Regions from separate parts of the Streptomyces sp. L2 genome, predicted to be linked through region 3. Evidence: riboswitches for the same ligand, from Rfam matches in the RefSeq annotation. Region 3 holds a riboswitch; each other region holds the start of a gene.
The links. Region 3 has a riboswitch for cobalamin ahead of DBP14_RS27740 (cobalamin biosynthesis protein). Riboswitches for the same ligand answer to the same signal wherever they lie in the genome.
Positions count from the first base shown of each region.

Region 1: it holds a riboswitch for cobalamin, as region 3 does, so the genes downstream of both, DBP14_RS04755 ((2Fe-2S) ferredoxin domain-containing protein) here and DBP14_RS27740 (cobalamin biosynthesis protein) in region 3, are expected to answer to the same signal.
Region 2: it holds a riboswitch for cobalamin, as region 3 does, so the genes downstream of both, DBP14_RS15945 (HoxN/HupN/NixA family nickel/cobalt transporter) here and DBP14_RS27740 (cobalamin biosynthesis protein) in region 3, are expected to answer to the same signal.

Region 1 covers NZ_QBDT01000001.1:1,101,917-1,104,168, reverse strand. The annotation lists gene DBP14_RS04760 (hypothetical protein) at 1-400, shown strand, start outside; cobalamin riboswitch at 1,044-1,166, shown strand; gene DBP14_RS04755 ((2Fe-2S) ferredoxin domain-containing protein) at 1,284-1,625, shown strand; gene DBP14_RS04750 (enoyl-CoA hydratase/isomerase family protein) at 1,721-2,252, shown strand, end outside.
Region 2 covers NZ_QBDT01000001.1:3,652,853-3,655,104, forward strand. The annotation lists gene DBP14_RS15935 (glycoside hydrolase family 13 protein) at 1-289, opposite strand, end outside; gene DBP14_RS15940 (metalloregulator ArsR/SmtB family transcription factor) at 687-1,031, opposite strand; cobalamin riboswitch at 1,110-1,310, shown strand; gene DBP14_RS15945 (HoxN/HupN/NixA family nickel/cobalt transporter) at 1,339-2,252, shown strand, end outside.
Region 3 covers NZ_QBDT01000001.1:6,205,135-6,207,386, forward strand. The annotation lists gene DBP14_RS27735 (cobyric acid synthase) at 1-48, opposite strand, end outside; gene DBP14_RS27740 (cobalamin biosynthesis protein) at 45-989, opposite strand; cobalamin riboswitch at 1,086-1,228, opposite strand; gene DBP14_RS27745 (hypothetical protein) at 1,366-1,593, opposite strand; gene DBP14_RS27750 (inorganic phosphate transporter) at 1,626-2,252, opposite strand, start outside.

The DNA of each region.
Region 1 (2,252 bases), 5.1 Mb from region 3:
CGACGGCCTCACCCACGCCCTCGCGTACCTCGCCCACGCAGGCCGGGTCGCCGACGAGGCCCGCGAGGCCGGCTATGAGCCCCGCGGCCGCTCCCTGGACACCGCGCTGGCCTACGAGCACGGTCGGGTCAACGCCTACGCCGGCGCCTACGACGACGCCCTCACCGCCCTGGACAAGGCCCTCACCCTGCTCGGCGAGCCCGGACCGGACGAGGAGCGGGCCGGCGAGTGGGCCGAGTGCGTCCGCCTCGCCGGCGCGGTCGAGGGCGTCTACCTGGAACGCCCGGCCCCCGCCCTCACCCGCCTCGACGCGGCCATCTCCCACCTGACCGCCCTCGGCTACACGGAGGAGACCGAACCGCTGACCTCCCTGGCGGCGCGCCTGCGCGACGAGGAGTGAGGGCGCCGGCCGTCAGACACGGCCGGGCGGAGCCGCTGAACGGGCCGGGCCGGCGGCCAAGTTGGGCGGGCGGAGCCGCCGTACCGGCTGGCCCGGCGGCTAAGTTGGGCGGGCGGGGCGGCTGAATCGGCTGGGCGGGGCCGCTGAACCGGCCGGTCTGAGCCCGCGAGCCGGCCGATCGGAGTCCGCGAGCCGGCCGGGCGCTGAACCAGTCGGCCGGATCCCGTGAACCGGCTGGGCGGGGCCGCTGAACCGGCCGGTCTGAGCCCGCGAGCCGGCCGATCGGAGTCCGCGAGCCGGCCGGGCGCTGAACCAGTCGGCCGGATCCCGTGAACCGGCTGGCCGGCGGCCGCGGACCGGCCGGGCGCAACCGGCGAGCCGGCCGGTCAGAGCCCGCGAGCCGGCCGGCCGCAGTCCGCGAGTCGGCTGGCCGGAGTCCGCGAGCCGGCAGGGCGAGCCGCTGAACCGGCCGGCCGGAGTCCGCGAACCAGCCGGCCGAACCGTCCGGTACACCGTCCGAACCGTCCGGTACACCGGCCGAAGCATCCCGTGCACCGGCCGAACCGACCCGTGCACCGGCCGGATGAGGGGCTCGCTCCCTCCCGATGAGATGATGACCGGTGACAACAGGCGACGGCGGTCCGAGGAAGCCGGTGGGAATCCGGCGCGGTCCCGCCACTGTGACCGGTGAGCGAGTTCCGGCAGGCCACCGCCCCGACCGGGGTGGGAAGGCGGGGCGAGCGGCGACCCGGGAGCCAGGAGACTCACGCGGTCGCCTCCTCGACCGACCCCGGGGCGGATCTCCCCGGGAGGGGAGTGGTGTGCCGTGCCGGAGAAGCCGTGGGAAGAGCCGCCGGGCGGGGCCGCGGTGGTGGATGAACCGGTGCCGTGCCGGGTCGTCGTGTGCCGGGACTGCTGCTGCGGGAGCCCCAAGGTGACCGGGGTGGACCACGCCGCTCAGACCGCGCGGCTGCGGGCGGCGGTGCCGGTGCGCGTCTCCGACTGCCTCGACGTGTGCGACCAGGCCAACGTCATGGTCGTACAGCCTTCCGCGAGGGGCCGGGCCGCCGGCGCGCGGCCGGTCTGGCTCGGTCTCGTCAACGACGCGGACGCGACCGAGGACATCGTCGCCTGGGTGCGGGCCGGCGGCCCGGGCGTGGCACCCCTGCCGGACATCCTCGACCTGTACGCCTTCACCCCGCCGCGCCGCACGGTGAACCCCTGAGGCTCACGCGACTGCCCGCGCGTCCACCAGACCCTGGAAGGAACCGACGAGATCATGCGTGTCATCGTGGCCCGGAACCTGACGGAGGTGTCGTGATGAGCGCCGCCGGGGAACCCGTCCTGCTCCGCACCACCGGCCGGGTCGCCCGCATCACCCTCAACCGGCCCAGGGCCCTCAACGCCCTCGACCACGAGATGGTCCGACGCGTCGACGCGGCGCTGACCGCGTGGGAACACGACCCGGCCGTGGAGGCCGTGGTCGTCACGGGTGCGGGGGAGCGCGGCCTGTGCGCGGGCGGCGACATCCGTGCCGTGCACGACGACGCCCGCGACGGCGACGGCGCCGCCTCGGCGGCGTTCTGGCGCGACGAGTACCGCCTCAACGCCCGCATCGCCCGCTACCCCAAGCCGTACGTGGCCGTCATGGACGGGATCGTGATGGGCGGCGGGGTCGGCATCTCCGCGCACGGCGACGTCCGGGTCGTCACCGAACGGTCGCGGATCGCCATGCCGGAAACCGGCATCGGCTTCGTCCCGGACGTCGGCGGCACCCACCTGCTCGCCCTGGCCCCCGGCGAACTGGGCACGCACCTGGCGCTGACCGGCGCGCGGATCGGCGCCGCCGACG
Region 2 (2,252 bases), 2.6 Mb from region 3:
GGCGGTGGGCCTCGGCGGCGAGGGCGTCGAAGTCGTCCAGGGTTCCGAGGCGGGGGTCGACGTCGCGGTGGTCGGCGACGTCGTAGCCGCCGTCGGCGAGTTCGGAGGGGTAGAAGGGGCTGAGCCAGAGGGCGTCGACGCCGAGGGTGGCGAGGTGGTCGAGGTGGGCGGTGATGCCTTGGAGGTCGCCGAGTCCGTCGCCGTCGGCGTCGGCGAAGCTGCGGGGGTACACCTGGTAGATGACTGCCTGGCGCCACCAGTCGGGGTCGCGGGAGGAGAGGTCTGCCATACCTGGACTCTGTCCACATTGCCCGGAAAGGGAACACGGGGGTGGGGGGCGCGGGGACCAGTGGGCCGGGGTTGTGGTTGTGCGGCGGCGCTGCGGTGGTCCACTCAGGGGGCTCCGCCCCCCGAACCCCCCGACCTCGCCCACCCACCACCCGACTCGCTGGGTCGAGAAGTAGCCATCGAGGCCCGGCTCGGTGGGCGGATGGGGGCCCGGCGGTCGGCTCGGTGGGGCGGAAGGGGAGCTTGGCGGTCGACTCGGTGGGGCGGATGGGGGCCCGGCGGTCGACTCGGAGGGGCGGAAGGGGAACCCGGCGGTCGGCTCGGTGGGGCGGAAGGGGAGCTTGGCGGTCGGCTCGGTGGGGCGGAAGGGGAGCTTGGCGGTCGGCGGCCGGGCGGGGTCAGCAGTGTTGGAGTACCGCTGCCAGTTCCTCGTCGACCAGGCGGTAGCGGACCACGCGGCCCTCCTTTTCGCCTGTTACCGCGCCGGCGGCGCGGAGGAGGCGGAGGGCCTGGGAGACGGCGGGGTCGTTCATGCCCGTGGCGATGGCGAGGTCGGAGACGGCGAGCGGGCCCGTGCGGTGCAGGGCGAGCAGGAGGGCCAGCCGGTTGGGGTCGGCGAGCAGGGAGAAGCGGTCGGCCCAGGTGCGAACGTGACCCGCGTCGCCGATGGCGGCGATCGCCTCGCACACCCGGTGACCGTCGATGGTGCGACGGTCCGCTCGGTCGGCAGGCACGAGATGCATGCCGACATCTTCGCAGGCCGCGATGTGATCTTGAATACCTGCCCAGGTATGCAGCTATGCAGGCACCGGTCCGCACCTCTACCGTAGGCACGCCGTGGTGTTCGGGAAGTCGGTGACGGCCCCTCAGGGGTCCATGCCGACGCGGCCCTCGCCACTGTGATCGGGGAGTTCTCGTCCCGTCCGGCACCCGCCGGGCCACTGGTCGTACGACCGGGAAGGCAGGGACGGCGAACGCGCGACCCGTCAGCCAGGAGACCGGCCACGGCAGCTCACGAAGTGATCCACGAGGTGCTGGAGCGTGAACCGGATGACCCTGCCCGACCCTGCCCGCGGTACGGCCGTGAAGCCCAGTTCGACCGGACCGGACGCCCCCGGGCCGAACACCTTCAAGTGGCGGCGGGAGGACACCTACCGCACGGCGGGGCTGCTGGCCGTCATCGCCGCCCTGCACGTCGTCGCGTTCGGCGTGCTGTTCCTGCTGGTCGCCCCGCAGCACTACCAGGTCGGCCACGAGGTCTTCGGCATCGGCCTCGGCGTCACCGCCTACACCCTCGGCATGCGGCACGCCTTCGACGCCGATCACATCGCCGCGATCGACAACACCACCCGCAAGCTGATGGCCGACGGCAAGCGGCCGGTGTCGGTCGGCTTCTGGTTCGCGCTCGGCCACTCCAGCGTGGTCGTGCTGCTCGCCCTGCTGATCGCGGGCGGCACCTCGCTGGCCGGCAAGGTGACCGACGAGCACTCCACCACCCACCAGGTGCTCGGGTTCCTCGGTACGACGATCTCCGGCGGGTTCCTCTATCTCATCGCCGCGCTCAACCTGATCGCCCTGGTCGGCATCCTGCGCGTGTTCCGGGCGATGCGGGCGGGGACGTACGACGAGAAGGAACTCGAACAGCACCTGGACTCACGGGGGTTCATGAACCGGCTGCTGGGCCGGCTCACCAAGTCCGTGTCCCGGCCCGGCCAGATGTACCCGCTGGGCTTCCTGTTCGGCCTCGGCTTCGACACGGCCACCGAGGTCACGCTCATGGTGATGGCGGGCTCGGGCGCGGCGGCGGGACTGCCGTGGTACGCGGTGCTGTGCCTGCCGCTCCTCTTCGCGGCCGGCATGAGCCTGTTCGACACGCTGGACGGCACGTTCATGAACTTCGCCTACCAGTGGGCGTTCTCCAACCCCGTCCGCAAGGTGTTCTACAACCTCACCATCACCGGCCT
Region 3 (2,252 bases):
CTTGCCGGCGTCGGAGGTGGTGCCGGCGACGAGGAGACCCCCGCTCACTTCCCACGTCCCTTCAGGAGGAGGCGCCCGGCGACGGTGACGCCGAGCGCGAGGAGGCCGACCCGGCGGGAGAGCCGTACGGCCCGGTCGACGTCGGTGACGCGGACGGCGCGTCCGGCGTCGCCGTTCAGCACGGGCCGGTGCTCGACCCGGCCGCCGTAGGAGAGGGTGCCGCCCAGCCGCACGCCGAGGGCGCCCGCGAACGAGGCTTCGACGGGCCCGGCGTTGGGGCTCGGATGCCGGCGCGCGTCCGCCCGCCAGGCGCGTGCGGCACCGCGCGGATCGGGTCCCGCGAGCGTGGCGAGTACGGCGGTCAGGCGCGCCCCCGGCCAGCCGGCGAGGTCGTCGAGGCGGGCGGAGGCCCAGCCGTAGCGGCGGAAGCGGGGGGACTTGTGACCGACCATCGCGTCCAGCGTGTTGACGGCCCGGAAGCCGAGCAGGCCCGGCACTCCGCCGACCGCACCCCACACCAGGGCGCCCACGACCGCGTCGGAGGTGTTCTCGGCGACCGACTCGACCACCGCCCGCGCGATCCCGTCGGCGTCCAGGGCCTGCGGGTCCCGGCCGCACAGGTGCGGCAGCCGCGCGCGGGCCGCCGCCACGTCACCGGACTCCAGGGCGCGGCCGATCGTCCGCGCCTCCCGGGCGAGTGACGTGCCGCCGACCACCGCCCAGGTGGCGGCCGCGGTCAGGGCCACGGAGGCGGCGGGGGAGCGGCGTACGGCGCGTGTGGCGAGCGCCCCGAGGGCGACGGCGCCTCCGGCGCACACGGCGGTGTGCAGCGCGCCCCAGCCGCGGTGGTCGTGCCACAACGCGCTCTCCACGGCCGCGGCCGTCCGTCCGAACACGGCGACCGGGTGCCCGCGGCGCGGGTCGCCGAGGAGCAGGTCACCGAGGAGGCCGGCGGCGGCGCCGTACGCGTATGTGCGATCGGCACCCATCGGCTCAGCCGGCCGTGGGCACGGGGAAGCGCCGGTGAAGGGTCCTTCGGCAGCCGAGCATGGCGGTATGTCCTCACTCAGGGTGTCCGCGCCCTGGGTTGACGAGACCGGCGGTGAGAGTTCCTGGCTCCCGGGGATCGCTACCCCGGTGACAGTGGCGGGACCGCGCCGGATTCACACCGGCTTCCTCTGCTGCCGCCGTACATGGCCCGGGCAGTCCACCACGCCCCCGGAACGGCCGTCAACTTGCCGTTGACCTGCGGGGGGAGAGTGTGCCGATCCCCACACCGGCGGCGTGTCTCCTCGGACATGCGAAAGGCCCCACCCCGGTGTGCACCGTGGGGTGGAGCCTTCCAGACGGTCGGTCAGGACGTGGTCAGGACTTGCCGACGATCAGGTAGAGGCCGTACGCCACCGCCGCCGCGCAGGCCGCGAAGCAGACGTAGGCGCCGGTCACGGCGAGCGCGGCGGAGTTGCCCTCGGCCGCGGCCCGCTCGCGGCGGGCCAGGCCGGTGACGCCGAGGGTGAACAGGGTCACCAGGCCCACGGTGACCACGAGGCTGACGCCGAAGACGGATCCGATGGCCGCCCAGTCGATCTTCATGTCGTTTCCTTGGTTGTCCGGAGTGACCGGGGTCAGACCGCGGCGGCCGGCGGCACCGCGGGGGCGGCGGCCGGTGCGGAGGTCTCGACGGGGGCCGGGATGGTGGCCGTCAGGCCGGCGGGGACCGGGCCCACCGGGGGCGGGGTCACCATGGCGATGGCGGTGGTCACCACGCCGGCCGGCTCCTCGGCGGCGTCGGCGTCGACGTCGTTGACGTTGGAGCTGTCGACGACCTCGCGGCGGGACCGCTTCCAGATCGCGGCGCTGGAGGCGACCAGGAACACGGCGACGGCCCCGGTGCCCCAGTCCCCGAGATCCGTCACGGATTCGGCGAGCGCCCCGACCAGGGCGGCGGCCGGCAGGGTCAGCACCCAGGCGACGACCATGCGGGTCGCCGTGGACCAGCGGACCACACCGCCCTTGCGGCCGAGGCCCGCGCCCATCACCGAGCCGGAGACGACGTGCGTGGTGGAGAGGGAGAAGCCGAGGTGGGAGGAGGCCAGGATGGCCGTGGCCGCGCTGGTCTGGGCGGCGAAGCCCTGCTGCGGCTGCAGGTCGGTGAGGCCCTTGCCCATGGTGCGGATGATGCGCCAGCCGCCGATGTAGGTGCCGAGCGCGATCGCCATGCCGGCGGACAGGATCACCCAGGTGGGAGGGTT